DNA from 2 places in the Neisseria lisongii genome. Region 2 is predicted to be linked to the other one. Evidence: riboswitches for the same ligand, from Rfam matches in the RefSeq annotation. Region 2 holds a riboswitch; the other holds the start of a gene.

Region 1 (15,168 bases), 520 kb from region 2:
CGAAGACGATGCCCTCAAAGAAATCGCCAAACTCGAAAAAGCCATGCAGCAGGCAGCACGGGATTTACAGTTTGAAGAAGCCGCCGTATTGCGGGATAAAATACGGGGGATTAAAGAAGGGCTGCTGTTTGGAGCGGAATAGTTTTTCTGAAAAATGGTTTTCGGTTTGGCCACAATATAAATCGAAAACCAACGTAGCGCGCAGCCCCAAGTATGCACGGGGTTATTGATGAAACAGCGCAAACTAATCCTAAAAACATTTTGCCCTTGAAATTAAAAGAAACAAAGCCGTCTGAAAACAGGGTGGGGTGTGGGTAAGCGCACTATATTGAATTAAAACCCAATTTTAGCTGCACAGAAACTCATTACATTCGTTTTCAGACGGCCTTCTATTCCCTTATAGTTAAAACACCGAATTTTCTGTACAAATCGGCAAGCTAATGGCAGTCGGAATATGTGGTGTCCACCTGCACTTTGTTCCCCGTCCCGCTGGCGGGAAGGGGTTAGGGGACGGGTGGCTTGCTACGGTGTCATATTTTTCGGTTGATTTACTATATAGTGAAATAACTGAATAATCCATACAATTTAATCCGGCACTTGTAGCAACTGTATTTTTCACCCCGTCGGGTAAAAATACAAAAACGGTTAGTCTGAAGGCCGGTCTAAACAAAACCGGCAATACTTCAACATGATCAAACAGCACTCACTGCCGCCAAACGATCCCGCATCATCGCATTCAGAATCGTCAGCAGCTTACGCATACAGGCCGTTACCGCCACTTTGTACGGCTTACCCCGCAAACGCAGACGTTGGTAGAAGTCCTTAATCCTCGGTTCGTAGTGTGCCGCCACCATCGCCGCCATATACAGCGTTTTGCGTACAGCACTGCGCCCGCCGAAACAGCGGCTTTTAAACTTCATTGTGCCGCTTTCTTTCACATAAGGGGCGACACCTACCAAACCGGCAATCTGTTTATGCGATACTTTGCCCAATTCCGGCAACATCGCACATAAGGTCGCCGCAGTAGTCGGGCCGATACCTTTGATGCTTTGCAGCAGACTGCTTTTGTCGCCAAAATGAGTGTCGTTATGTTCTTCGATCTGTTTGTCCAAAGCAGCAATCAGTATGTCGAAATGTGCGATCAGTGCTTCAACACTTTGAATCTGTGTTTCATGTACCTGCTGCAAACGGTTTTTTTCGGCACTGCGCATTTCAACCAGTTGAGTGCGGCGGCTGATTAAGGCTTCGAGGATTTCTTCTGCCTCACTCGGCGGCGTATAGAGCTGCCGTTCCCAATCGGGCTTTTGTGTGATTACCTGTGCGTAAAACGCCAACATTTTGGCATCGGCCGCATCGGTTTTGGTGAGTGATTGCGACTGTGCGAATTGGTGCGTCTGACGGGGATTGGCAATGATGACTTTGAATCCTGCCCGGTGCAGTGCTTTGGCCAATGGGATTTCCAGTCCGCCGGTGCTTTCCATCACAACCAGTGAGGCCTGATGTTTTTTCAGGTATTCGATGGTGTGGAGAAAGCCTTTTTGGTTGTTGGTCTCGGTTTTGGTCTTTTTGGAAGACGTGATGCCGATAACGAAGTTTCGTTTGGCGATGTCGATACCGCCGTAGTTTTGGGTACTCATCATAAACCTGTCTTGCATTCGGTTGTGTTGTCGGGCAACTGTCCGGTTGTGTTGATGGGTTGCCCGGCTTCCCTAAGCTACACAGCGGTTGTTGAACCTTGGGTGCGCACGGGTGGCGGCCGGGCGGGTGTTGCTTGTTATGATACTGGAAGTTGGATATACAAGGGTGCGAGCCAAAGCACGCACCTGTTCTGTGAGTTTTATGCCGAAGCCGTCTGAAAATCTGATTTTAGCTGCGCAGAAACTCACTTTGCTCGTTTTCAGACGGCATTCATGTGGAATTTAAAGTACACGTGCATGCTTAGGCAAGCACGCTACACACCGTTCCCCGTCCTGCTGGCGGGAAAGGGGATTCACTTGGGTTGTAATATTTTTTTGGTTAATTCACTATATTGAATTAAGGTTTCGATAACAAAGCGGTGCGGTAACCCGCACCCTACTGAAAATCGGGTGGAATGACATTGTTTTTTTCTGCTTCACAAAGTGCTGAATTTATGTTTTAATCGTTTAATCTGGCGAAACAGGGGTGCTGCGTGAAGCGGCTGAGAGTTACCCTTGCACCCGATCAGGATAATACCTGCGTGGGGAGTTTCGGAAGTTTTGTTGCGGTTTTGCTTGCGGCTGCTTTGGGGCGGTGGGGCAAAATCTGTTTTTCAGACGGCTTGGCTGCGGCTTGAGGCCGTCTGAAAAATGCAAAACGCTCCTGTTTCTTTCGATAATGAGAAACAGGAGCATTTTTTATGACGATTCAAGAAATCCGCCATGAGTCGGAGCAGCTTGCCGATTTGAGCCGGGACATTAATATCCGCTTTGCTTATCCGAATTCGGAGCGTATTTATTTACAGGGTAGCCGCCCGGATCTTCGGGTGCCGCTGCGTCAGATTTATCAGGACGATACGTTGACGGATAGAGGGCGTGAGGAAAATCCGCCGATTCCGGTGTACGATACCGGCGGGGCATATGGTGATCCGTCTGCCGCCATTGATTTGAAACAGGGTTTGCCGCCGCTGCGCCAAGCGTGGTTGGATGAGCGTGGGGATACGGATATTTTGCCGGAATTGAGCAGCCGCTACGGTAGGGAGCGTGCCGCCGATCCGAAAACGGCGCATTTGCGGTTTAAGCATATTACGCAGCCCCGCCGTGCCAAAGCGGGGAAAAATGTTACTCAGATGCACTATGCCCGCCAAGGCATCATTACGCCGGAAATGGAGTTTGTTGCGCTGCGGGAGCGGATGAAGTTGGACGAACTATGTCGGGACGAGCGTTATCGTAAATTGTTGCGTCAACATGAGGGGCAAAGTTTCGGCGCTCGTCTGCCGACCCACCCCGATCAGATTACGCCTGAATTTGTGCGTCAGGAAATTGCCGCCGGTCGGGCGATTATTCCTGCGAATATCAATCACCCCGAACTGGAACCGATGATTATCGGCCGCAATTTCCGTGTGAAAATCAACGGTAATCTCGGTAATTCCGCCGTTACTTCGAGCCTGACGGAGGAAGTGGAGAAAATGGTGTGGTCGCTGCGCTGGGGAACGGATACGGTGATGGATTTGTCCACCGGCAAACATATTCACGAAACCCGTGAATGGATTATCCGCAATGCGCCTGTGCCGATCGGTACGGTGCCGATTTATCAGGCGCTGGAAAAAACCGGCGGCATTGCCGAGGATTTAACGTGGGAACTGTTTCGGGATACATTAATCGAGCAGGCGGAACAGGGTGTGGATTATTTCACCATTCATGCGGGCGTGTTGCTGCGTTATGTGCCGCTGACCGCCAACCGGCTCACCGGCATTGTTTCCCGGGGTGGTTCGATTATGGCGAAATGGTGTCTGGCGCATCATCAGGAAAATTTCCTTTACACGCATTTTGACGAAATCTGCGAAATCATGAAGGCATACGATGTATCCTTCAGCTTGGGCGACGGCCTGCGGCCGGGCTGCATTGCCGATGCCAACGATGAAGCCCAGTTCAGCGAGTTGCGCACTTTGGGCGAACTCACCGCCAAAGCATGGCGGCACGATGTGCAGGTAATGATCGAAGGCCCCGGCCATGTGCCGCTGCAACGGATTCGTGCCAATATGGACGAAGAATTGTCCCACTGCTTTGAAGCCCCGTTTTACACGCTCGGCCCGTTGGTAACCGACATCGCTCCGGGTTACGACCACATCACTTCCGGCATCGGCGCTGCCAATATCGGCTGGTACGGCACGGCCATGCTCTGCTACGTTACCCCAAAAGAACATTTGGGCCTGCCCGACAAAGAAGACGTGCGCACCGGCATTATCACCTACAAACTCGCCGCCCACGCCGCCGATCTTGCCAAAGGCTGGCCGGGTGCTCAGCTTAGGGACAACGCTTTATCCAAAGCCCGCTTCGAGTTCCGCTGGCGCGACCAGTTCCGCCTAAGCCTTGATCCCGAACGTGCCGAAAGTTTCCACGACGCAACCCTGCCTGCCGAGGGCGCTAAAACTGCCCATTTCTGCTCAATGTGCGGTCCGAAATTCTGCTCGATGAAAATCACGCAGGAAGTGCGGGACTATGCCGCCGCACAAGGCATGGCGGAAAAAGCCGTTGAATTTGTGAAAAACGGAGCGGAGATTTACCGCTGAAAAGGGAAAAGTTCAGAGATAGTAAATCCACTTAATAAACCGTGCGATTTGCAAATACGCCCGTCATTCCGACGAAAGTCGGAATGACGGGCGTGTTTGGCTGGGAATGTGCTGGAAACTCGGTTGATTCACTATATATAAATTAGCGGATTCGCCTACCAAGCGCAACATTGCAAAACAGAAAAGGTCAGTATGCGGTAGCATACTGCCTTTCCTGACAAGAAAGATTGCAATGAGCTGCACACAACTGACCCAAGACGAACGATACCACATTCAGCATCATTACCGCCGGCAAACCATCACACAAATCGCACAAACGCCCGGCCGCCACAAAAGCACCATCAAAATCGCTGATGGATTGAAAGCGGAAACCTATTTCTGCCGCCCGTACCGCTCTTGGAAAAAGGGAACGAATGAAAATACCAATGGATTGATACGCCAATACTTCCCGAAACAGACGGATTTCAGGAAAATCAGCAGGTTCAGGATGAACTGAACCACCGGCCAAGAAAAACACTTGGCTGTGAAACGCCAAGTGTTTTATTCTTGAATATCTTCCAATCTTTGTTAACTGATGTTGCACTTGGAAATAGAAAGTAAGGCCGTCTGAAAATCATCCCAAATGTCCATTAGTCCTAAATTCACTTTAAAAGTATGACGGCGTTGGCTCGCCTAGCCGTATTACTCATATAGTGAATTAACCAAATTTCTAGTACATTCCAAACCCAACACGCCCATTATTCCGGCGAAAGTCAGAATCCATTTTAGCGGCTTAGGTAACTGTTTTTCTTTACAGTTCTGAATCTGATAGATGGATCCCGACTTTCGTCGGAATGACGAGTGTATTTGAAAATTGTATAGATTATTAGATGTATTCACTGTAGTCCGAAAATTCATGATAAATCACAAAAAAGGCCCGACCATCAGGCCGGACCTTTTACTTACTTGATGCTCAAGTCGATACGATTACCATTGGTAACCCATACCTACACCACCGGAGAGGTTGCCCTCGGTATTGGCGGTACCTTGAATCTTCAAGATCAATTTACCGTTATCGCTGGCTCGTGAGTAACCTACTGCCAAGGCAGATGCACCACCATAGCCGCCGACAGCAGCAGCCATCATGGATTTACCCGGCAGAATCACTTGTGGAAGTGAAGCTGTTGCAGCAGCATTAGCACCGATACCGCGAACTCGTTTATCGAGGTCATTCACTCGGTTATTCACATCACCAAGTCTATTGTTGATGTCACCCAGTTTATTGTTAACGTTGCTTGCTACGCTATACAGCTGGCTACCGTTGATCGCATCGGTGCTAGTTGCAGAAATTTCACCTGCAGCTACGTTTTGGATACGACGCTCAGCATCAGCCGCACCAACAGAGACTGCACCAGAAGCGGTTGCACCGGCAAAGCCACCATAGTTCAAGTTACCCACGGTTGCAGTTTCAACTGTACCGGTTGTACCGGCAGTAGTCGTTACGCCTTCAGCACCGGTAGCTGTTTTGTTTTTGGTACCTACTGCATTACCACCGGTAATTGCAGATTTGTTACCTAACGCCACAGAGTTGGCTTCGGTTACAGTCACATCGTTACCTACAACAAAGGTATTGTCGGTTGCAACGTTGTTGTTGTTACCCAAAGCATAGCTTGCTTGACCAGATACAGTATTCGGGTCACCGATTGCGCCGGAATGGTTGCCAGTTACTTTGTTACCCGTACCAATCGCAATGGATTGTTTACCCGTTGCTTCTGAACCGTAACCAATTGCAACAGACTCATTACCAGATGCTTTCGCTTTTGCACCAATTGCGGTTGCATAAGCACCTGATGCACTCGAGTCAATGCTATTTTGCGTTTGAGGTATTGGTCTTACTTGGCTATCGTTGGTATGGAAGAACTTAATACCTTGCTCATTCATATTACGTATTGCAGTTAATACAGAGTGAGTGATGTATTCAGTTTGACCTTCAACGTTATAGGTCTTCAAGATCGGTTGACCATCTTCACCAAGCACAACGTTTTCATAGACTGTTTCCTCCCCAGTTTGAGGGTTCACCGCCTTATAATCACCCGCAGTAAGTGCAGCACCACCAGTTAAGGCATAAATTTGACCACCATTTACTGCGTCTGTGCTATTAGGTGAAATATCGCCGTCGGCCACACCGGTTACTTTGTTACCGCCGTTGTTTAAGCCGTTGTTGCTCAAGGTTACCGGAGCTTTGCCTTCTTCAGCCGGAGTAATGGTAACGCCATTACCACCAACTTTAGTCACATCGCCTGCTTCATTTTTGAATTCAGCGCTGGTCAAGTCTTGCAGCTCTTTCGCCAGTTTAACTTCCAACTTACCGTTTTCAGCGTTCACACCGATGTTGTTGTCAGACAATTTCGCTTTATCTGCTCCACCAACAATCTCAAGTTTTTCATTGAGTTTTTTGTTGATTACGGTTTCACCGTTATCACCGGCAAATTTCAGACCATCGTTCAGAGTAGCAACGCTTTCTTTGTTACCATCAGCATCAGTGTAGGTAATGCGGGTTGGCTCTGTGCCTTCTACGTTGTTCGGACCTTTTTCAACGCTAATATCTGCATTAACGCCGTCTTTGCCGTTCAAACCGATTGCACCTGCTCCATCTTTCATACCGATGGTTACACCTTCTTTACCAGCAGCGTCTTTGATGGTCAGTTTGCCGTCTTCACCTGGTTTGCCGTCTTCACCTGCAGTACCCAATGTCAAGTCATTGTTTACATCAACTTTAATTGTGCTGACTTTATTATCATCGGTAGAAACAGTTACCGTAGTGTTTTTACCGTTTACAAAGTCTAAGGTGTCGTAAGGTTTAACAAAGTCAACTGCTTCTCCGTTACCTTTCAGGTTAAAGCCTGCATTTAACACATCAGACACAGTCGCTGCATTGTTGGCAATGTCGCCTACGTTTGCAGGTGCTGCTTGTGATGTAGTAACAGGGTTGGCTTCACCATTTGCAGTGTTGCGGGTTTCTGGCAAGTTAGATGCTACATTGTTGATGGTTTGCGGTGTGTTACCTTTGGCTGTAATCACCGTACCATTAACTGGTTTAGCCCCCTCTTTTGGTTTACCTGTAGCCGGGTCAATATCATTCTTAGCATAATATTGATCGCCTACTTTCACTGCATTCGGGTTATCAACCGTTTCAAATGGGAAACTGTCTTTCACATTGTTCAACTGGCTGACATTCACACCATCAGTTGGTGCTTCACCTGCTGCAACATTGGTAATTTTGTTACCGCCATTGTTCAAGCCCTTATCAGTCAAAGATACAACCTTGTTCGGATCAGTTACAGGGTTACCTTGCTCATCAACAGGGGTAATGGTTACGCCCTTATCATCAACTTTAGTTTTGCCAGTAGTCACACTGCCATCTTTACCCAAGTTCACATCTTTCGCTAATTGGATTTCTAATGTTGAGTCACCATCTGCTTTAACATTGATGTTACCAGTTGCTGATTTAAAGTCTTTAGACTTCTCTTTATCAACGCCTTCACCTTTAATAGTCACTAAGGTATTGAGTTTATGTTTGTTCTCGGTATCAGAGTTGTTACCGGTGAAACGTAAACCGTCATTTAAGGTTGCAACGCTTTCGGTTACAGTCTTAGTTTCTGTTTTCGGCTGACCGTTTTCATCAAGCACTGGTTTACCGTCTTTATCTACCACTGGTGTAGTAACGGTAGAGGTATATTGAATACGATCTTTCGCTTTTGCATTAGTCGGATCAGTGATATCACCTTCCGCTTTCGCCACAGTAATATTCGCATTCGCACCGTCTTTACCGTTCAAGCCGATTGAACCTTCGCCGTCTTTGGCAGTAACGGTTACACCGTCTTTGCCGTTAGCGTCTTTCACGGTTAATTTACCGTCAGTACCTGGTTCGCCATCAGGACCTTCTTTACCTAAGGTTACTTGATCGTTCAAGCCATAGGTATAAGTGGTGGTGCCGTTGTCTGACTTGATGCCAACATTTAAGTTACCATCTGCCGCAAATTCAACTTTGTCGCCTGGTTTAACCAATACATCTTCGCTACGTTTATTAGCACCAACTGCGTTAGTTTTCCAACCCGTGTTATTCACTGCATTAGCAAGCTCTTGTGCAGTAACCACTTGATCGCCTGCTTTTTTCGCATCGCTCAAAGCTTTTTGTGCCTTGGCTAAGTTTTCATCTGCCGCTTGTTTCATTTCTTCAGTGGCATCTGGGTTAGCAGCTAATTCTTGTTTAGCTTTTTCTGCATCTTTCACTGCTTCATTTAAGTTGGCTAGTTTATCCGCAGAAGCTGGCTCTGTAATTTTGCCTTCAGCTGTTTCAACTTTAGCTTTATCGATGTTAAAGGTCACATTCGATACTTTACCATCTTCGCTTACGGTTACGTTCGCAAGCGTACCCACGCCGTCTACAAAGCCTACAGTGTCATACGGTTTCACGAAGTCTTTTGCAGTGTTGTTCTCTTTTAAGTTCCAGCCTGCATTCAACACATCACCCACCGTTGCAGCGTTGTTGTAGATCTCAGCAAGTTTTTTCGCATCTGGTGCGGTTTGTGAGGTTGTTGGTGCTGCCTCTGTTTTATTCTCAGTGTTTGGCTGAGTATCATTATTGATGGTGGTATCACCCGCATTGTAAGTCGAATTTAAGTTACCTTTTACATTCGCCAATGAAGTTGGTGTTTTGGTTGTTTCATTGTCACCATTGTTCAATGAGGCAATTACATCAGTTTTTGGCACTTCGGCTTTCGCTAACTCTTCAGCTTGTTTATCTGCTGGCACGTTAGTTAAGTCGATCTTGTTGCCTTCAGCATCGATCTTGTCGCCGTTTTCATTGACACGGTAGAACTTGTTACCTTCTTTCACCAATTTGTTGTTTTTGGCATCGGTATAAACTACAGGCAATTGCGCCGCTTCAGCTGTTTTTTGTGCATCTACATCAACAGTGATAGTGCGTACACCTTTGTCGTCTGTTTTACCACTTACAGTCGCAAGATTTGTGCCAACGAATTTCACTTCGTTCGCATTTTGTACTTTGTCGTTGTACGCTGTGCCTAAATCGCCAGTGGTTTTATCTGATGAAACGATCCAACCCATTTTACGCAGGTCGCCAACGGTTGCGGCATTGCTGTCGCTTACTAATGGTTGGTTATTTTCATCTTTCGGATTGAGATTAACTAAGCCATTAGTTGGTTTGTTTTTATCATTGTAAGTCGGTAAATCGCTACCTACGTTAGTAATGGTATTACCACCGTTGTCTAAACCATCTTTACCTAAGGTTACTTCGGTCTTAGCTGGCTCAACAGGGGTTGCACCCTCAACAGGCTGACCATTTTCAACTTTATTTGCTGGATAGTATTTATCGCCCACTTTAGTTAATGGATTACCTTGGCTATCCACTGGCTGACCAAAGCTGATCGTATCCGCTAAAGCGTAGTTGTAGATAGTTGTACCGTTAGTGGTGTCAAATGTTGGGGTTAAGGTTAAGTTTTTGCCCGCTTCAAAGAAGACTTTGTCGCCTGGTTTCACTAAAACATCTTTATCAGATTTTGCAGCACCTAAGTTACCACCATTAGCATTGGTGTACCAACCTGTGTTGTTCACCGCTTTAGCAAGTTGATCAGCAGTAACCACTTGGTCTGCTTTTGATTGCTCGTCTTTTAATACTTTTTTCGCATCAGCTAATTTATCATCTGCTGCTTTTTTATCTTCATCAGATGCATCTGGAGCTAACGCATTTTTAGCTTCTTCCGCAGCTGTTACAGCAGCTTCTAATTCTTTTACCTTAGCTGGATCAACTGGCTCTGCGATTTTGCCGTCTGTTGTTGCAACTTCGGCTTTATCAATGTTAAAGGTTACATCTGATACTTTACCCGCCGCATCGGTTACCACGCTCGCCACAGTACCCACGCCGTTTACAAAGTTCACGGTGTCGTATGGTTTCACGAAGTCTTTTTCAGCACCGTTTTCTTTCAAGTTCCAGCCTGCATTCAACACATCGCCCACAGTTGCAGCGTTGTTGTAGATTTTCGATACATTCGTTGCATCTGGTGCTTCTGCTGATTTGGTTGGTGCAGCGGCTACTTCCGTTTCACTCGGTTTGCCATTAACTTCTGTCTTATCACCGTTGTTATAAGTCGGCGCTAAGTTGCCTTTCACATTGGTGATATTGTTATCGCCGTTGTTTAAGCCGTCTTTGGTTAAAGAAACTGATTGGTTAGGCAATTCGCTACTATCTTCAGCCACTGGGGTAATTTCAATACCATCGTTGTTTATCGTGGTTTTCGGTTTTGAATTATCAACAACTGGTTTGCCTTTCTCACCATTTGGACCTGCAGGACCATCTTTATACGCCACTAACTCAACGCTATTGATGTCTTTTAAGTCTTTAGATAAGGCAATGGTTAGTTTATCTGTGCCATCGGCAGTTACATTGATATTGCCATCAGTACCTGTGAATGATTTAGCTTCGTCTTCAGTTAAACCTTGACCTTGAACTTTCACTAAAGTATTTAACTTGTGTTTGTTCGTGGTGCTTTCGTTGTTACCAGTGAATGCAAGACCATCATTTAAGGTAGCGACTTCTTCAACAACTGGATTACCCTTATCGTCTGTCACTGGTGTGCCATCTGGGTTCTTCGGTGTATAGGCTAAACGATCTTTCTTGTCCGCTTCGCCGTTAGCAGGTTTACCATCAACGCCATCTTTACCTTTGATCACTTTGAAATCTGCGCTTGCGCCATCTTTACCGTTCAAGCCGATTGTGCCTTCGCCGTCTTTCGCAGCAAGGGTTACGCCGTCTTTACCGTCTTTACCTTGAATGGTTAATTTACCATCAGTACCCTCAACAGTTTTACCATCTTTAGTTTCAGACGGCTTACCTAAGGTTAATTGATCGTTTACATCAACTTTAACCTTGCTGACTTTGTTGTCATCGGTAGAAACGGTTACAGTGGTGTTTTTACCGTTTACAAAATCTACGGTGTCATAAGGTTTAACGAAATCAACATCTGTGCCGTTGCCTTTTAAGTTCCAACCAGCATTCAACACGTCGCCCACCGTTGCAGCGTTGTTGGTGATATTCGCTACATTGTCAGGTGCTGTTTGTGATTTGGTTACAGTTTTATCGCCATCTACGGTATTGCGAGTTTCTGGCAAGTTAGACTTCACATTTGCCAATGTGGTTGGTGCATTTGTTTTATCACCAGCGCTGTTTAACGATGCGATAACGTCTTCTTTTGGCACTTCTGTTTCAGTTTTTTCACCAGTATTTGGATCAACTTTGTAGAATTTATCGCCTTCTTGCACCAATTTATTGCCTTCGGCATCGGTGTAAGCGATTGGTGATTGAGCTGGTTTTGGTACAACCACATCAATAGTGACTACATTTACGCCTTTATCAGTAACATTCGCACTGACTTTGGCATCATTTTTACCAACGAATTTCACTTCGCCAGCATTTTTCACTTGGTTGCTAAATTCTTTGCCTTCTTCGCCAGTTTTCTTATCTGATGAAACTACCCAACCCATATTTCTGAGATCGCCAACGGTGGCAACATTGTTGTCGCTGGTGTCATTTGGATCTGTTGGTTTGGTTAAATTCAACAAGCCCGCTTTTGGATCAGCAGGGGTTTCAGGAGTTGCACCTGGTGCTTTAGTTGGATCAGGATAAGTGGTCAAATTGCTTGCCACATTGGTGATCGGTTTTGCTTCATCGCCTTTAGCATGAACCACTAAATCTTTCGGCTCAGTTTTACCTATTGCGTTTTCGATTGGCGCACCATTCGCATCTAACTGATCCGCTGGGTAATAGTTACCGTCCGTTGCTTTAACAACTGGTTTACCCTCTTTGTTTACATATTCAAACGGATTGCTGTCGATAATAGGGGTGAAATCAGTATCCACTACATAAGTAGCAGTGTGGTTAGTTTCATCTTTTGTTGGGGTAACTGTGGTATTTTTGCCTGATTTAACAATCACTGCTTCTCTTGCCGCATCTTTCACAGCATTTTTAGACACAGAAACCTCATAGGTTTCGCCAATTTCACCAGCAGCTTTGTTTGATTTAGTCGCCACGCTAGCGATATTGTCAGCATCGGTTTTTGCAACCACTTTTTCAGCATTAAAGCCTGTAATGGTTACTTTTTTATCAGCTACTGCCGTATCATTGCCATCAACATAGCTTAATTCAACTTTGCCGTCAGTAATTGCATACTCACCTTGTTTGATATGCAATTCTTTTGCTTTCAAGGTTTTTAAGTTAACCGCATCGCCATCGGCTGTTGGATCGCCGAGATTGGTAATTTTTTGGTTACCTGCATCAATACCATTTTTATTAACTTTTACCGGTCCAACGGTTAAGCTACCATTCTCGGTTAAATTAATATCTTTATTTAAGCTAACTTCAAACTCAGTACCACCAGTTGAGTTTTTCGTTGTATTGTTAATAGTGATATTGGTTTCACCAGATTTCGCTACAACGGTTTCTTCTTTCTTAAGCTGTGCTTTAGTCGCATCGCTTAAATCAATGTTATAAGCACGCGTTTTATCAGCATCGGTAGTAGTATTGGTTAATTTCAACGCATCAGAAGTTGATACCGTAGTATCCCACGCATTAACGGTATAAGTGGTGGTATTGCTGTCTGCTGGTGCAGCTTTATCAACAGTTACATTTTTACCTGCTGCGACAACAACATCTTTTTCAAGTTTTTTCTTGGTTTCTTCGGTTAAATCAAAGGTAACTTTATTACCGCTTGCAGTTGAAGTGATATAGCTAGCGTTACCATCAACGGTTAAGGTTTGATTTGTTAAGAGAACATCGCCTTTGCCGTTATTACCAGCAATTTTCAAGTTTACGGATTTTAATTGTGCCACGTTCACCGCATCGGTGTCGTTTGTACCTGCGGCAAGACCGGTGATTTGGCGAGTATTTTTCGCATCACCACCACCAAGAGAAACTGCGGCTAAGGTTGAATTTAACGCATTATCAGTATTATTGGTTAAATTTTCATATTTATTGGTTCGGCCTTCATCAAATGGTTTCGCACCTGTAACGCCTTTATCCACGCTTGCCACAGAGCTGTTACCTAAGGCAATACCGCCGGCGACACTTGCGTTAGCGTTTGCACCCAATACGGTTGCATTCGCCGCTGTGGTTGTAGAGTTGAAACCCATTACCACGGCATTTTCGGCTTTTTCACCTGTGGTGGTGTTCGGACCGATTGCAATAGAGTTCGTGCCTTTTGCACCGTTGTTATTGATATTTGAACCGTCATCTTCTTCGGCTGCATCACCCACGGTTGAATTTACCGATAAGTATTTGATTTTTTGAATACTATTTAACACCGCATAAAGTTGTGAACCGTTGATGCCGTCCGTTGAATCTGATGCAATCTTACCTGCTGCCACGTTTTTAAGTTGGCGTTCGTAGTTTGCTGTACCGAATGAAACTACGTCACCTGCGTCAGTATTGCTACCACCGGCAAAGTTGTAGGTTTTACCAAAAATAGTACGGGAAATTTCTTTCTCACCATGTGCTTCTTTGGTGGTTGAACCTGCACCGATTGCTACCGAGTTACCAATATCTGTTTCAGCTGCCACACCCAGCGCTACTGAACCCACGGCACTGGCATTTGATGATGTACCGATAGCTGTGGCAAGCTCACCTTTGGCAATACTCTGTACACCCACTGCCACAGAACCGTGTGATACTTCAGAACCTCTATACACCATTAAGCCTGTTGGGTTTCCACCCGCAATCTCAGGATTTCCAGAACTCACAATACCGGTAAGTTTTTCTAATGCCGTAGCAAGAGTAACGGCATTACCTTCTTTATCTTTACCCGCTTTAATTTCATAGTCACCAATCAAAATATTAGAATTTGCTGACAAATTACTTCTTAATGCACTAACAAGATCATCGTTACCAATCACAACCGAAGAATGACCCACCGCCTTGGTATTCGGACCAATGGCAATGGATTGGTCACCTTGCGCTCGAGAGGCAACACCAGCACTCCAGTTCGAGCCACCAATCGCAACCGCTTCCGTCCCAGTTGCCTCACTACCAAAACCAATAGCAATCGCACCATCTCCACTGGCTTTTGTTTTACCACCAATGGCAAGGGCATGTTTAGCAGAGGCACTAGCAGCTGAACCAATCGCAGTGGCACTGACGGTAGAAGTGTTAGTACCCGCAATAGCACCATAACCAACCGCAGTCGTATCCGCTCCAGTCGCTTTTGAATTAGTACCAACTGCTAATGTACGAGCGCCATCGGTTGTGCCTTGTAGAACTGGATCACCCACCGCTGCCGAGGCAATGCCTGATGTTGCCGCCAATGCGGAAACTGCTACTGCCGCCGCTTTTTGCGCTGCGCTTGATTTGGTTTTGCCGTGTGCTTTGCTCAATTCAGAAGCCGCCACCCAGGTTTGGGTAACATGGTTCCAAATCACTTTGAACACTTTATTCATGATTCACATCCTTTAGATGAAATTAAAATATTCCTATTTTAAAGGTATTGATAGGATCGCTATTATCTTTATTATCTTTTTACAGACCGCCCGCCTCTCGGCTTACAGCCTGCCTCTTCAATCGATTTCTTTGTTATTCAAATTCAAAAAATCTGAATACTTTGATAGATTTTGATAAAAATCTTCCTATTGTCCCCAAAAATCATGCAGCAAGTAAACTTAATTTGCGGGCTTTACCCGCATATTTGCCGCTACGCACATTCCTCTTTTATGCCAATCAATAATTTCTTTGTTTTTCATATTGTTATCGTAGAATAATTGCTTTAAATAAAAGCGGTTTTGTTGTATTTGTACGACTTTCAATTCATCAATTTGAAGGATTTTTTCTGTTTATACTCAATCTGATAAAACAGAAATAAGAATGGTTGTTATTT
Region 2 (15,168 bases):
AGTTTGCCCGCCGTTGCCGCCAAAAACTTCCTGATTACCATCGGCGACCGCAGCGTGGGCGGCATGACCCACCGCGACCAAATGGTCGGCCGCTACCAAACGCCGGTTGCCGACTGCGCCGTAACCATGATGGGTTTCAACACCCACCAAGGCGAAGCGATGAGCATGGGCGAAAAACCCGCCCTCGCCCTGTCGGACGCACCGGCTTCCGGCCGCATGTGTATCGGCGAAGCCCTAACCAACATTGCCGCCGTCAATATCGGCGACATCGGCAACATCAAACTCTCCGCCAACTGGATGGCCGCCTGCGGCACGGCGGGCGAAGACGAAAAACTCTACCGCACCGTTGAAGCCGTTTCCCAAACCTGTCAGGCATTGGGCGTAAGCATTCCGGTGGGCAAAGACAGCCTGTCGATGAAAACCGTGTGGCAGGAACAAGGGGAACAAAAATCCGTTGTTTCGCCTTTGAGCCTGATTATTTCCGCCTTTGCGCCGGTGAAAGATGTCCGCAAAACCGTTACGCCGGAACTGAAAAATGTTGAAGACAGCATTTTATTGCTTGTCGATTTGAGCTTCGGCAAAGCCCGCATGGGCGGCTCGGCGCTGGCGCAGGTGTACAACCAAACCGGCGGTGCAGCCCCCGACATCGACGCAGGCCGTCTGAAAGCGTTTTACGATGTGATTCAGCAGCTGGTTGCCGAAGACAAACTCTTGGCATACCACGACCGCAGCGACGGCGGCCTGTTTGCCACGCTGGCGGAAATGGCCTTTGCCGCTCGAATCGGCATTCTCGCAGACCTCGACAGCCTGACCCAAGCCACAGCCGCCGCCAATCCCGAACTGCATGAACGCAAAGATTTGCTGTCCCGTGTTTTGTTTAACGAAGAACTGGGTGCCGCCATTCAAATCCGTCAGGCGGACTTGGCAAGCGTTACCGCCGCTTTTGCCGCACACGGTTTGGACGCAGCACTGCACACCGTCGGCAAACCCAATACCGGCAAGGAAGACGAATTTGCCGTCTGCAGCGGTTCGGGCAAATACTTCTTGGCGGAAAACATCATTGAAATGCAGAGCGTGTGGCAATCCACCAGCCACGCCATTCAAAAACTGCGCGACAATCCCGACTGCGCCGACAGCGAATTTGCCCAAATCGCCGACAAAAAACGCAGCGCCCTGTTTGCCGATTTGACCTTCGATGTCGATCAAGACATCGCCGCTCCGTTTATCAACAGCGGCGTGAAACCGAAAATCGCCGTATTGCGGGAACAAGGCGTAAACGGCCAGCTTGAAATGGCGGCGGCGTTTACCCGTGCCGGATTTGATGCCTACGATGTCCACATGAGCGACCTGATGGCCGGCCGTTTCAAACTCGACAGTTTCCAAATGCTCGCCGCCTGCGGCGGTTTCAGCTACGGCGACGTATTGGGTGCGGGCGAAGGCTGGGCGAAATCGATTCTGTTCCACCCCGCCCTGCGCGACCAGTTTGCCGCCTTCTTTGCCAACCCGAACACCCTCACTTTGGGCGTGTGCAACGGTTGCCAAATGGTCAGCAACCTTGCCGAAATCATTCCGGGCGCAGAAGCGTGGCCGAAGTTCAAACGCAACATCAGCGAACAGTTTGAAGCCCGTTTGAGCATGGTCAATGTGCCGAAATCGCCATCGCTGATTCTGGCGGAAATGCAAGGTTCGAGCCTGCCGGTGGTGGTCAGCCACGGCGAAGGCCGTGCCGATTTCGCCCTCAAAGGCGGCAATGTGCCGGATGATTTGAATATCGCCCTGCAATATGTGGACGGCACCAACCAAGTTACCCAAACTTATCCGTTCAACCCCAACGGCTCGCCGCAGGGCATTGCCGGCGTAACCAACTGCGACGGCCGCATCACCATTATGATGCCGCATCCGGAACGGGTGTACCGTGCCGCCCAGATGAGCTGGAAGCCCGAAGGCTGGAACGAGCTTTCCGGCTGGTACCGCCTGTTTGCCGGCGCACGCAAAGCCTTGGGCTAAACAGCGCTGCAAAACCATGCCGTCTGAAAATCCGGTTTTCAGACGGCATACTTGCACACCCGCCGCCTTGATAAAGCGGCAATCCGCCACTATATCAACGGCAACGGTCGCTTTCAGCCATAACAGCGGCCATTCAGTCCCATTTTTACCCACGGAAAAAATATGAAAAAAATCATTGTCCTGACCGTATTATCCACGTTCGCCCTCGCCGCCTGCAAAGACGAAACGCTGGCGCAACTGGAACAACAACAAAAACAAATCGAGCAGCTTCAACAACAACTGGCACAGCAAACCGGCGAACAGGCCGACAACACCGTTTATCAGCTCGCCCCCGAAGCCGTTGCCGAAACCATTCCCGCCGATGCACAGAAAAACGGCAACAACGGCCAACCGGTAACCGGTAGCGACGGCCAGCAATACATTTACGACCAAGCCACCGGAAGCTGGCTTCTGCAAAGTCTGGTCGGCGCAGCCGCAGGTGCCTTTATCGGCAACGCCTTGGCCAACAAATTCATGAAATCGCCGAACCAAGACACTCAGGTTGCCCGCCAAGCCCGCAACAATTATTACCAGTCGGCACGCCCGAACGCCCGCACCAGCCAGCAGCTCAACACCCGCAGCCTGCCTGCGCAAAACCGTGCCGCCGCCCAACCGAACTACCGCCCTTCGCAGGCAACCCAACCCAACTACCGCCGCAACACCCCCATCCGCCGCAGCGGTTTCGGCCGCCGCCGTTAAACGGGTAAAACAAGCCGTCTGAAAACCTGTTTTCAGACGGCCTGAAATAAACAATGAATTGATTAAAAATTGGCAATCTGCGCACGATTATTTCGGCACGCAACATTGGCAAGCGTTTTGCCGCCTTTGGTTACGGTAACGCCCAAATCTTCACCCCAATAGGCAATATTATAATCTACGCCTTTATGGGTCAGCGTTACGCCGCACTCATATTTCCCGCACATTGGTTGAACCTGCCTCTTGCTGTTGGTAAATACCAAATCCGGTTTGCCGGGAAAACCGTAGCTGTAACGGTAATGGCTGCCGCCATCCACCACCGCCAAGGTTTTACCGCTGTTGGTTACGCAGGAAAACGCCGTATGCTCCGCCAGCGCAGGTTGTGCCAAAATCAGTACCAAGACGGCAAAAATACTTTTTTTCATCTGAATCCTCCGTTTGATTCGGTTGCAATCATCTCCAAATTATAACGGTAGAACACCAGAGCGCCAGCTACTGACAGTAGGAAAAAACCCCGAAAAGTGGCCGCAACCGCCGCAGTCGGTTTGCAGTTGAACATTATCCCAATCACGCCGTTTTTCAGTACAATATCGTGAATACGCAATAGCCGTCTGAAAATGAGCAAACACCACAAAGGAAAGCTGTTATGAGCAACCATCACAAACTGATTATTTTAGGTTCCGGCCCTGCGGGTTACACCGCCGCCGTTTACGCCGCCCGTGCCAACCTCAATCCGGTGATTATCACCGGTATCCAGCAAGGCGGTCAGCTGATGACCACCACCGAAGTGGACAACTGGCCTGCCGATGCCGACGGCGTGCAGGGGCCCGAACTGATGGCACGTTTCCAAGCCCACGCCGAGCGTTTCGGTACAGAAATGATTTTCGACCAAATCCACACCGCCCAACTGCAGCAGCGCCCGTTCAAACTCATCGGCGATATGGGCGAATATACCTGCGATGCGCTGATTATCGCCACCGGCGCTTCCGCCAAATATCTGGGGCTGCCGAGTGAAGAAACCTTTGCCGGCAAAGGCGTATCCGCCTGCGCCACCTGCGACGGCTTTTTCTACCGCCAGCAAGATGTTGCCGTGGTCGGCGGCGGCAATACCGCAGTCGAAGAAGCACTGTATCTGGCGAACATCGCCAACACCGTTACCCTGATTCACCGCCGGGACACGTTCCGTGCCGAAAAAATCATGGTCGATAAATTGATGCAGCGTGTTGATGAAGGCAAAATCATCTTGAAAACCAACGCTGTATTGTCCGAAGTATTGGGCGACGACAGCGGCGTAACCGGCGCCCGCCTGCAACACAACGACGGCTCGGTTGAAGACCTTGCCGTCAAAGGCGTGTTTATCGCCATCGGCCACAAACCGAACACCGATATTTTCAAAGGCCAGCTCGATATGGACGAAACCGGCTATCTGATTACCAAAGGCGGTAACGGCGACAATGTCGGCGCAACCAATATCGAAGGCATTTGGGCCGCCGGAGACGTAAAAGACCACACCTACCGCCAAGCCATCACCAGCGCCGCCTCTGGCTGCCAAGCGGCACTCGATGCCGAGCGTTGGCTGGATCAGCAAAGCTGAAACGCTTGCAAGCGATATTGTTGAAATAAAACGAAGCCGTCTGAAAATTGGGTTTTCAGACGGCTTGCTTTTTGGGTTTAGGTTGGGTCTCGACCCTACATTGATTTAAATCACTTTGAAACATAAAGTTTTGCCGGGTTGCGCTTGTGCCTCGCTAACCACAGCCTACGACAGATGTTGTATGAAAAATTAAGTATTTTCGCTGTATCACCGCAAATACGGCATCGGATTGACTGCTTTGCCGTTTACCCGCACTTCAAAATGCAGTTTGACCCGATCGCTGTCGCTGCTGCCCATGGTAGCGACGGTTTGTCCGGCCCGCACGGTTTGGTTTTCGGCAACCAGCAGGCTGTCGTTGTGGGCGTAGGCGGTAATCAGCGACGGGCTGTGGCTGATGAGCAGCAGTTTGCCGTAGCCCCTTACGCCCTCGCCTGCGTATAAAACTTTGCCGTCGGCGGCGGCTTTGACGTTTTGCCCGCGTACGCCGATGATGTCTATGCCTTTGTTGCTGCTGCCGTTATATGATTGAACGACATGGTCGCCGCCGTTGTCCACCGGCCATTGCATTTTCTGCCGAACTGCTGCTGTATTGGTGTTGGCGGTATGGGCGGGGGTATGGCTGCGGGCATTCTGCACTTTCAAAACCTGCCCGACTTCGATTTTGGCGGCATCGCTCAAATGATTCCATTGCACCAAGGTCTGCACGCTTTGGCCGTAGCGTTTGGCAATGCGGTAGAGCGTATCGCCTGCCTGAACCCGATAATATCCGGCGGGTACGGCTTTGCTGCCCGGTGCATGGCTGCCGGAACAGGCGGCCAATGTAGCGGCAAACAGGGTGCAGATGATTTTTTGCAGGGCGGATTTCATCATGTGGTCGGTGTCCTTATGCGTCTTGCTGTTCAATCGGGCATAAGGATACCAAAGAGCCGACGGAAAGACCACTTTTCAGACGGCCTGCTGCGGCTCTTCGCTTTGCTGCGGATTGTGTTCCGTATTGTCTAAAATCTGCTGCAATTCGGTACGCAAACTGTGCTGCTCCGTCAGAGCATTCCACACGGCATCTTCCGATAAAACGCTGTAATTTCCTTGCGAATCAATGGTAAATTCATCGGCACGTTCGTACAGTGCCAACCATTCGGGCGAGCTGTAAAATGCGTCCAACTGTTTCATAATCTCTGCACCGCGCTGCCAGTCGGCGATGCTTTTTTCCAAGTGTGGTAGCAGTTTCTGCCATTCTCCGTATAAATCCTGCATTTTTTGAATATATTGTTGCGTATCCATATTGTTTGCCTCCGGTTTGGGTGGAAATTACCGATTTTGACACTTTTTTGCCTTGTCAGTCGGCGGATTTGGCTTTATTTTATAGTACCTGTTAATAATAAGGAACGGATTATGCAAGTTTTCGGTATCGGTTTTCTGGTGCTGCTGTTTTTTGAAATCATGTCGATTGTCTGGGTTGCCGACTGGCTCGGCGGCGGTTTGACGCTCTTGCTGATGGCGGCAAGTTTTGCTGCCGGTGTGATGATGTTGCGCCACACCGGCCTGTCGGGCATTTTGCTGGCGGGTGCAACGCTGCGCAGCGGTCAGAATATTTCGCTTTACCAAATGCTGTGGCCGATCCGTTATGCGCTGGCGGCGGTGTTGCTGATGAGTCCGGGCTTTATTTCTACCGTGATTGCCCTGCTTCTGCTGCTGCCGATTAAAGGCAAACCGGTTGCCGCCATGCAGCAGACACCGTTTCAAACGCAGCGTACAACCCGCAGCGGCACTCGGGATGATGATATTATCGAGGGCGAATACACGGTAACCCGCCCAAACGGCAAACCGCAGGACTATATCGAGCATCAATCTGACGAGCATTCACGGTAAAACACACTATCGTGAACCGCTGCAAGGCCGTCTGAAAACAAAATTTTTCAGACGGCCTGACTATTTCCGCTACGTCAATGCTATACTTACAGCTAAATCATTCAATTTACCATACGGTGCTGATTTGCCCTGTATGGTAAATTCATTACACCTTTCATATTTTTGAATTTCCGACAGACGGCAAACCGCCGCCCGTTATGCAAAAACGAGAAAAAGATGAGCAGAATACAGCAGACTTTTCAAAACCTGAACGGTAAAAAAGCCCTGATTTCCTACATTACCGCCGGTGATCCCGACCTGAACACTACGGTTGCACTGATGCACAGTCTGGTCAAAAACGGCACCGATATTCTGGAGCTGGGCATTCCCTTTTCCGACCCGATGGCCGACGGCCCGACCATCCAGCGTGCGGTAGAACGTGCCTTGGCCAACGGCGTTTCCCTGCGCGATGTATTGGATACGGTTCATACTTTCCGGGAACACGACACCGAAACGCCGGTCGTTTTGATGGGCTATCTCAATCCGGTTCACAAAATGGGCTATGCCGAATTTGCCGAAGCCGCCGCAAAAGCCGGTGTGGACGGCGTTTTGACCGTCGATTCCCCGATTGAAACCATCGCCCCGCTGCAAAACGAATTAAAAGCACACCATATCGACTGCATTTTCCTGATTGCCCCGACCACCACCGAAGAACGCATCAAAACCATCGCCGGTATGGCGGGCGGTTTCATCTATTACGTTTCCCTCAAAGGCGTAACCGGTGCGGCCAGCTTGGATACCGAAGCAGTTTCCCGTAAAATAGAGCTTTTACGTCAATATACCGATTTACCGATCGGCGTCGGCTTCGGCATCAGCAATGCCGAAAGCGCCAAAGCCATCAGCCAAGTGGCAGATGCCGTTATCGTCGGCAGCCGCTTGGTGCAGGAAATCGAAAACCACGCCGGCAACGAAGCCGAAGCCGTCGGTGCATTGGCAAAAACATTAAAAGACGCCATCAGCTGAACAAGGCCGTCTGAAAATCCCAGATTAAGGAGTTCTTCATGAGCTGGTTAGACAAAATCCTCCCACCGAAAATCAAAAACCGAGACAGCAGCGGCAGTGCGTCCAACGTACCCGCCGGCCTGTGGCACAAATGCCCCTCCTGCGCCGCCACCATCTACTCAACCGAGCTGGCGCAAAACGATATGGTCTGCCCCAAATGCAGCTACCACAACCCGCTGACCGCCCAAGACCGCCTCAACCTGCTGCTGGACGAAGGCTCCGGCGAACGCATCGGCAACCACATCAAACCGACCGACATCCTGAAATTCAAAGACAGCAAAAAATACCCCGACCGCCTGAGCGCCGCCCGTAAAACCACCGGCGAAGATGACGCACTGGTGGTAATGAAAGGCACGATAAACGGCCTGCCCGTTGTTGTCGCCGCCTTTGAATTCCGCTTTATCGGCGGCTCGATGGGTTCGGTTGTCGGCGAACGCTTCGTACAGGGCGTACGCCGAGCCGCCGCCGACAACTGCCCGTTTATCTGCGTGGCCGCTTCCGGCGGGGCCCGTATGCAGGAAGGCCTGAATTCGCTGATGCAGATGACCAAAACCAGCGCCTCGCTGCATTTGCTGTCTGAGAAAAAACTGCCGTTTATCTCCGTGCTGACCGACCCGACCATGGGCGGCGTTTCTGCCAGCTTCGCCTTTTTGGGCGACGTTGTCCTTGCCGAACCCAACGCCCTGATCGGCTTTGCCGGCCCTCGTGTAATCGAACAAACCGTACGCGAAACCCTGCCCGAAGGCTTCCAGCGTGCCGAATTCCTGCTGGAAAAAGGCGCAATCGACCAAATCGTGGACCGCCGTGAAATGAAACAGCGGATTACCGACTTAATCACCCTCTTGTGCCGCAAAAGCAAAATCAGTGCCTGAAACGGCTGAAAGACAATCTGTAAAATAAAGCCAAGCCGTCTGAAAACCGATTTTCAGACGGCTTGGCTTTATTCAATCCCAACCTTAATAATCAATAATCCTCGCTGTGCCAAAACGGCTGGCCGACTGTCGGCGTGCTGGCACGGGTTTGGCTACTGGGTACCATCGGTTCGGCGGCGAAGGCGGTGCGACCGGCGGCGGTGGCTTGGGCAAATGCCTGTGCCATCAAAACCGGATTGCCGCTGCGGGAAACGGCGCTGTTGAGTAATACGCCGTCGTAGCCCCATTCCATCACGGCGGCGGCGTGCGACGGCAATCCCAAACCGGCATCAATCAACAGCGGCACATCGGGCAGGCGTTCCCGCAATACTTTCAGGGCATACTCATGCACCACGCCCAAACCTGTGCCGATGGGTGCCGCCCACGGCATTAGGGCTTGGCAACCTGCGTCCAGCAGGCGGCGGCAGGCAATCAGGTCTTCGGTGCAATACGGCAATACTTTGAAGCCGTCCCGAATCAGGATTTCGGCGGCTTCGCACAGTTGGAACACATCGGGCTGCAAAGTAGCATCGTCGCCGATTAATTCGAGCTTGATCCAGTCGGTTTCAAACACTTCCCGTGCCATTTGGGCGGTGGTTACGGCTTCCTGCACGCTCAAACAACCGGCGGTATTGGGCAACAGCGGTATCTGCCATTGGCGCAGCAGCGCCCACAAACCTTCGCCGTGGGCGGCATCCATTGCGCCCTGCCGCCGCAGGGCAACGGTAATCATCGCCGGTTTCGCCGCCTGCACGCTTTGGTGCAGAATGTCCAAAGTCGGGTAGCCTGCCGTTCCCAGCAGCAGTCTGCCGTCAAACTGTTCGCCATATAAATGTAGTCCGTCCATCATTTTTCCTCCTTTCAACCGCCGACCACCGGCCGCACGATTTCCACTTGATCGCCCTCTTGCAACAGGGTTTCGGCGTAGCGGCTTTTCGGCACAAAGCGGGTATTGACTGCCACGGCAAACGGCGGCTGCATCGCCTGCTGCGTTAATAAGGTCTGCAAACTGCCGCCGTCAAACAGGGCGGGTTTTCCGTTTACGATAATGTTCATGGTGTTCCTTTTCAGTATCTTCTGCCAAACCGTGTTTTCGCTGCGCAGAAACTCACTTCGCTCGTTTTAGCGAAACCTGCGGTTTTCAGACGGCCTCAAATCTGCGTAACCATGCTCTGCCGTTCTTTGTTCATGCCGTCTGAAAATGCCTTGCCTGCCGCAAGATTATTCATGCCCTGCAACAGGGTTTCGCACACAGCGGGGGCAATCATAAAGCCGTGGCGGAACAGGCCGTTGATTTCGATGGTCTGCGTATCGGGAAGACAGCGGATTTCGGGGTTTTCGTGTTGCAGAGTCGGGCGCAGGCCGACGGCGGTTTCCAGCACTCTCGCCTCGCCGAATGCGGGACACACGGCATACAGGGCGGAAAACAGCTCCAAGCTGCTGCGTACCGATACTGCGCCGCCGTCTTCGCTTTCAAGCTGGGTTGCGCCGATTACAAACACATGGTTTTCTTTCGGGCAAATGTAGAGCGGATAACGGGGGTGCAGCAGGCGTACGGGGCGGTTGAGCGACACTTCCGGCGCAAACACCCTTGCCACTTCGCCGCGAATCCCCCGCAGGCGGCTTTGCGAACGGGTATTCCACGTTTCTTTGGCGGCAAAACCCCGACAATCCAACACCCATTGCGCCTGCTCACGAGCGGTTTCGGGGTCGGCGGCTTCACCGAAACGGCATTCGGCACCTGCCTGTTGCGCCGCCGCCAGCAGCGCCGCCAGCGTTTGGCGGTTGTCCAACTGCCCTTCCTGCGGCAAATACAGGCCTTTGCGGAAACGTCCTGCCAGTTGAGGTTCTTGTGCGGCAATCTCGTGCTGCGTCCATTCCTGCCACACCGTTTCGCCGTCGTGCGCCCGCAGCAGATGCCGTCTGAAACGCTCCGCCAGCGGCTCGTCCTGCGTGTGCCACACCATCAGGCTGCCGTTTTGCTGATGAAAAACGGGTTGCCCGATTTGTGCCAGATACTGCTGCCATAAAGTCAGGCTTTGATAACCGAGCGACACTGCCAGCGGCGTGGCATCGATGGCTTCCGCCAAAGGTGCCAGCATGGCGGCGGCAACGTAGGCGGCACTGTTTTCGCCCAGCGGCGACGATGCTTCGTACAACACGGTTTTCCAACCCGACTGCGCCAAACGCCACGCCGCCATACGCCCGAACAGGCCGCCGCCGATAATCGCAATATCGTATTTTTTCATCAGAATTCCTTTCGGAGAAAATTTACCGCCGCAGCGGAAACATTCCGCTATTTTGCCAACAACGCCCGCACGGCCGCCGCCACATCTTCCGCCTGCGTGATGGCGGAAATCACGGCGATGCCGTCTGCACCGGCGGCACGGATTTCGGCGGCGTGTGCCGCTTTAATGCCGCCGATGGCGACCAGCGGCTGAGTAATTCCGGCGGCACGGATGCGCCGCACCAAATCAATACCCACCGGCGCTGCGGCATCGGGCTTGGATTGGGTGGGAAACAGCGGCCCGCAGGCGAAATAGTCGGCACGGTTGATTTGGCGGCTGTTGAGAATATTGTCGAAACTGTTGTTGGAAATGCCGATAAACAGCCGGCCTCGGCATAAATCCGCCGCCTGCGCCAGCGGCATGTCTTTCTGCCCGATATGCACGCCGTCTGCGCCCCATTCGATGGCGGCCTCGACATCGTTGTTCAACACAAACGGTACGCCGTATTGACGGCACAATGTCCGGCATTCCGCCGCCAGTTGCTGAATCAAGGCCTTATCCTGCAGCGAACCGGCACCTTTTTCCCGCAACTGGTAACAAGTGATGCCGCTGCGCAAAGCCTGTTCCAATACCGACAGCAGATTCTGCTGCGGCGTGCCGCCCAGATGGCGGCAATCCTGCGTACCGGCGACCAGATAAAGATTAAGCATGTCCCGCATGGTTTGCGGCTGATTCGGTTTCATGGTGATGTTCCTTGTGAGGCCGTCTGAAAATCAAAAGCGGTTTTATCGTGGCAAATTTAAACCTGTACGGCGTTGCCTCGCCTTGCCGTATTACACATACTGTCTGCGGCTTCGTCGCCTTGTCCTGATTTAAATTTGCCACGATAACTGTATAAAAATCTGCTTTGCCCGTTTTTCAGACGGCCTGTTTGTCCTGCGGCACTTGCGCCGGATAGCCGCCGTTGCTGCTGTGATACGCCCAATGATTGACCGGACCGTGTCCCGAGCCGATGTTCAGCGGGTGGCTGATGGCGGCGGTGATAAAGCGTTTTGCCGTCTGCACTGCCGTTGCGGTATCCGCCCCTTTTGCCGCTTCTGCCGCCACGCAGGCGGAGAAGGTGCAGCCGGTGCCGTGGGTGTGTTGCGTCGGGTAGCGTTCCGCCGCCAGTTCGATGATGTCGTTCTGCAAAAACAGCCAGTCGGTGCATTGGCGGCTTTGGCTGTTGTCGAGATGGCCGCCTTTAATCACCACATTTTTTGCACCCGCTTCCTGCAATAAGCGTCCGGCACGCTCAACATCGCTGCGGGTGCGGATGGCCATGCCGGTGAGTGCTTCGGCTTCGGGAAGGTTCGGGGTCAGAATATCCGCCAGCGGCAACAAATGCCGTTTCATGGCGGATACTGCCGAATCCTGCAACAGCGGTGCGCCGCCTTTGGCAATCATCACCGGATCGAGCACCATGATGCCGAACGGTTTGTCCGCCAGCGCCGAGGCCACGCATTCGATGATTTCCGCTGTTCCCAGCATACCGATTTTAAAGGCTCGGATTTGGAAATCTTCCCGCACGGCTTGGATTTGCGCCTGCACGATGTCGGTTGTCAGCATCTGCACTGCCGACACGCCGGTGGTATTTTGGGCGGTTACGGCGGTCAGCACGCTGGTGCCGAACACGCCGCACATTTGAAAGGTTTTCAAATCCGCCTGAATGCCTGCCCCGCCGCCCGAATCCGATCCGGCAATGGTCAGCGCCTGTGCAAAAGAAAAAGCGTTCATCGATATTGTTCCTTGTGGCAACGGCGCAGGCATGTGGATAAGACCATGCGGCCGGGCTTTGCAGAAATTCTGCTTTGCCCGTTTTCAGACGGCATCAGACAGCAAAAACGGCACACATTCCGCCTGAAAAGGGGAATGTGTGCCGAGAAAAACGGGTTGCCTGTGCTGTTCATGAGTTTCCTACGCCAGTATTAACTGTATCAGGTTCACGGGTATCATCTCAGCAGACTTGTTGTCGTCTGCACCCCGACTGCTAAGGCAACATATTAACGCAAATCTGCCACCGATGACAAACACTGCGGCAAAATAAACGAGGCCGTCTGAAAATGATGCAGAAATTCCGCTCCGCTTAAATTTTCAGACGGCCTAACCGATTGCATTTCAAGCACAAGGTTTAGTTTTCGGCATATTGAACCGAATCGCTGCCGCTTTTTTTCTGGATAAACTCGATTTTGTAGCCGTCTGGGTCTTCCACAAAAGCAATCACGGTGGTACCGTGTTTCATCGGACCGGCTTCGCGTACGACTTTGCCGCCTTTTTCTTTGACTTTTTCACACGCCTGATAAGCATCGTCCACTTCAATCGCAATATGGCCGTAGGCATTGCCCAAATCGTAGCTTTCAGTATCCCAGTTGTGGGTCAGTTCCAACACGGTATGGTCGGCCTCGTCGCCGTAGCCGACAAACGCCAGCGTAAAGCGGCCTTCGGGATAGTCTTTGCGGCGTAAGAGCTGCATACCCAAAACATTTTGGTAAAAGTCTAAAGATTTTTGCAGATTGCCGACACGCAGCATAGTATGAAGCATTCTCATGGTGTGTATTCCTTAATGATAATTTCTTTAATAGTGTTGATTTTATTCAGAATAAAACAATCCGCAGCCGCAAGCTGCGTTTGGACATATTTTACCACGCCCGCATAAGCCTTTCCATTTTCAGACGGTATGCCGTCTGAAAATGAGATAGTGAATTCACTTTAAAAGCATTACTGCATTGGCCCGCCTTGTCCTATTTTTAAATTAAATTCACCAGTAAGCAGGTTTCTGAATAAAGAAAACCGCCCTTTCCCACAAATTTCACGCAAAAAAAATGCACACATTCGCAAGAATGTGTGCCAAGTCTACAAAGGAGAAATAGAGGAGAAACTATTAACTGACTACTCGAACCAGCTAACGAAGCGAATTATGCCGCAATCCCTGCGGCAATGCAAGATTTTTTCTTGTAAAATTTCTTAAACATATCGATTACATTTTTTAATGTAGTAAAATTTCAATATAATATTCACTGTTTATTATTTTTTCCTGTTCACACTAAAGCCGTTTTGCCGTGATTTCCCACCCTATTCCGGTAAAAATTCTGTCTATTATTCACTTAATAACAAACACTATCGGCGATTTCCCTGTTATCCGCTTACAGCGTATTTTGCAGTTTTACGTTTAACTTTTTCTAAAAATACGCCGTTTTCCAGCCGTTTTCGTCTGAAATAAAAAAAGAGTGATTATACTAAAGCAATATGATTTGTAATTTGACTAAATACAAAAAACTGCACCGAGGCCGTCTGAAAATCGGGTTTTCAGACGGCTTAAATGAATCTGTTTCATCATCAAACCGAATTTTTCGCATTTGCCTGAATGCGGCAATATGATTATAGTGTAGCCCTTTTGCCGTACGGTTCAAGCTGTGCGGCATAACAAGGCAAACAAAATAAGAAAGGGATTTATGGATTTACGACAAAAAATCGCCGATCACCCGATGAGCGGCTATCAATGGCTGGTGGTGGGGCTGACATTTTTACTGAATATGTTGGACGGTTTCGATGTGTTGGCGGTGGCGTTTACCGCCAAAAGCATTCAGGCGGAATTGGATCTCGGCGGCGCACAAATCGGTACGCTGATGAGCACCGGGCTGTTCGGCATGGCGGCGGGGTCGGTATTACTGGCACCGCACGCCGACCGTTTCGGCCGTCGGCCGCTGCTGATTTTCTCAACCCTGCTCTCTGCTGTCGGCATGTTGATGACGTATTTTTCCCACAGCTTGGAAAGCATTGCCTGCTGGCGGGTGATTACCGGCTTGGGTGTCGGCGGGATTTTGCCCTGCACCAATGTATTGGTCAGCGAATATGCCAACCGCAAATGGCGGGGGCTGGCGATTGCAATATATGCTTCGGGATTCGGCATCGGCGCTATGTTGGGCGGTATGTCGGCGGTATTGCTGCAGGGGAATTACGGCTGGCGTTCGGTGTTTTTGGTCGGCGCAGCGCTGACCTTTTCCGCTGTGGCGGCACTGATTGCCCTGTTGCCCGAATCGGTGGATTTTTTATTGGGCAAACGCCCGCCGCACGCCCGCGAACGGTTAAACAAAATTGCCGCCAAAATCGGTTTGCACGGCGAATGGGCATTCCCGGAAACCGACCGCAGCGTCAAACAGAAAGTATCGCTGCTGCGCCTGTTTGAACCGGCCTACCGCAAAACCACATTGCTCTGCTGGCTGGCTTTTGTCTGCGTGATGTCTGCCTATTATTTTGTCAGCTCGTGGACACCGGCGCTGCTGGAACAGGCCGGTATGGCCAAAACCCAGAGCCAGTCTTTGGGCATGGCGGTTTCCATCGGCGGCGCACTGGGTTCGCTGCTGTTCGGCCTGTTGGCAAGCCGCCGCTCAGCACGCAGCGTATTGGCGGCCTTTGCTGTCTGCTCTGCCGCAGCCGTGTTCTGCTTTTTATCCGCCCAAACGCTGGCGCTGGCATTTGTGTTTGCCGTGATTATCGGTGCATTGATGAACGGCTGTATCGCCGGACTCTACACCATCAATCCGACCCTGTATGCCGCCGATTTCCGCAGCACCGGCGTGGGCATCGCCATCGGTGTCGGCCGCTTGGGTTCGATTGTATCGCCGATTGCCGCCGGTTTGCTGCTGGATCAAGGCTGGGCGAAAAACGATCTTTACGCCGGTGCCGCCGTAATTATTCTGATTGCCGCCGTAGCCGTCATTGGTTTGAAAGCCAAAACAGAAGC

Evidence for each region. A riboswitch is a leader RNA that binds a small molecule or an ion and turns the genes downstream of it on or off. The one in region 2 is predicted to bind thiamine pyrophosphate.
Region 1: linked by a shared signal. The riboswitch ahead of thiC (phosphomethylpyrimidine synthase ThiC) and the one ahead of thiD (bifunctional hydroxymethylpyrimidine kinase/phosphomethylpyrimidine kinase) in region 2 are both predicted to bind thiamine pyrophosphate.

What each region holds. Positions count from the first base shown of each region.
Region 1 is NZ_CP116766.1:633,522-648,689, reverse strand. Features, by position in the region: gene uvrB (excinuclease ABC subunit UvrB) at 1-142, shown strand, start outside; gene PJU73_RS02920 (IS110 family RNA-guided transposase) at 693-1,655, opposite strand; TPP riboswitch at 2,150-2,242, shown strand; gene thiC (phosphomethylpyrimidine synthase ThiC) at 2,378-4,249, shown strand; partial or broken gene PJU73_RS02910 (transposase) at 4,593-4,849, shown strand; gene PJU73_RS02905 (YadA-like family protein) at 5,216-14,734, opposite strand.
Region 2 is NZ_CP116766.1:1,150,381-1,165,548, forward strand. Features, by position in the region: gene purL (phosphoribosylformylglycinamidine synthase) at 1-2,007, shown strand, start outside; gene PJU73_RS05140 (hypothetical protein) at 2,170-2,745, shown strand; gene PJU73_RS05145 (hypothetical protein) at 2,808-3,167, opposite strand; gene trxB (thioredoxin-disulfide reductase) at 3,389-4,336, shown strand; gene PJU73_RS05155 (murein hydrolase activator EnvC family protein) at 4,544-5,206, opposite strand; gene PJU73_RS05160 (DUF4298 domain-containing protein) at 5,282-5,617, opposite strand; gene PJU73_RS05165 (FxsA family protein) at 5,729-6,205, shown strand; gene trpA (tryptophan synthase subunit alpha) at 6,422-7,207, shown strand; gene accD (acetyl-CoA carboxylase, carboxyltransferase subunit beta) at 7,246-8,118, shown strand; gene PJU73_RS05180 (thiazole synthase) at 8,210-9,004, opposite strand; gene thiS (sulfur carrier protein ThiS) at 9,019-9,213, opposite strand; gene PJU73_RS05190 (FAD-dependent oxidoreductase) at 9,309-10,406, opposite strand; gene thiE (thiamine phosphate synthase) at 10,454-11,128, opposite strand; gene thiD (bifunctional hydroxymethylpyrimidine kinase/phosphomethylpyrimidine kinase) at 11,304-12,161, opposite strand; TPP riboswitch at 12,322-12,420, opposite strand; gene gloA (lactoylglutathione lyase) at 12,556-12,972, opposite strand; gene PJU73_RS05210 (MFS transporter) at 13,877-15,168, shown strand, end outside.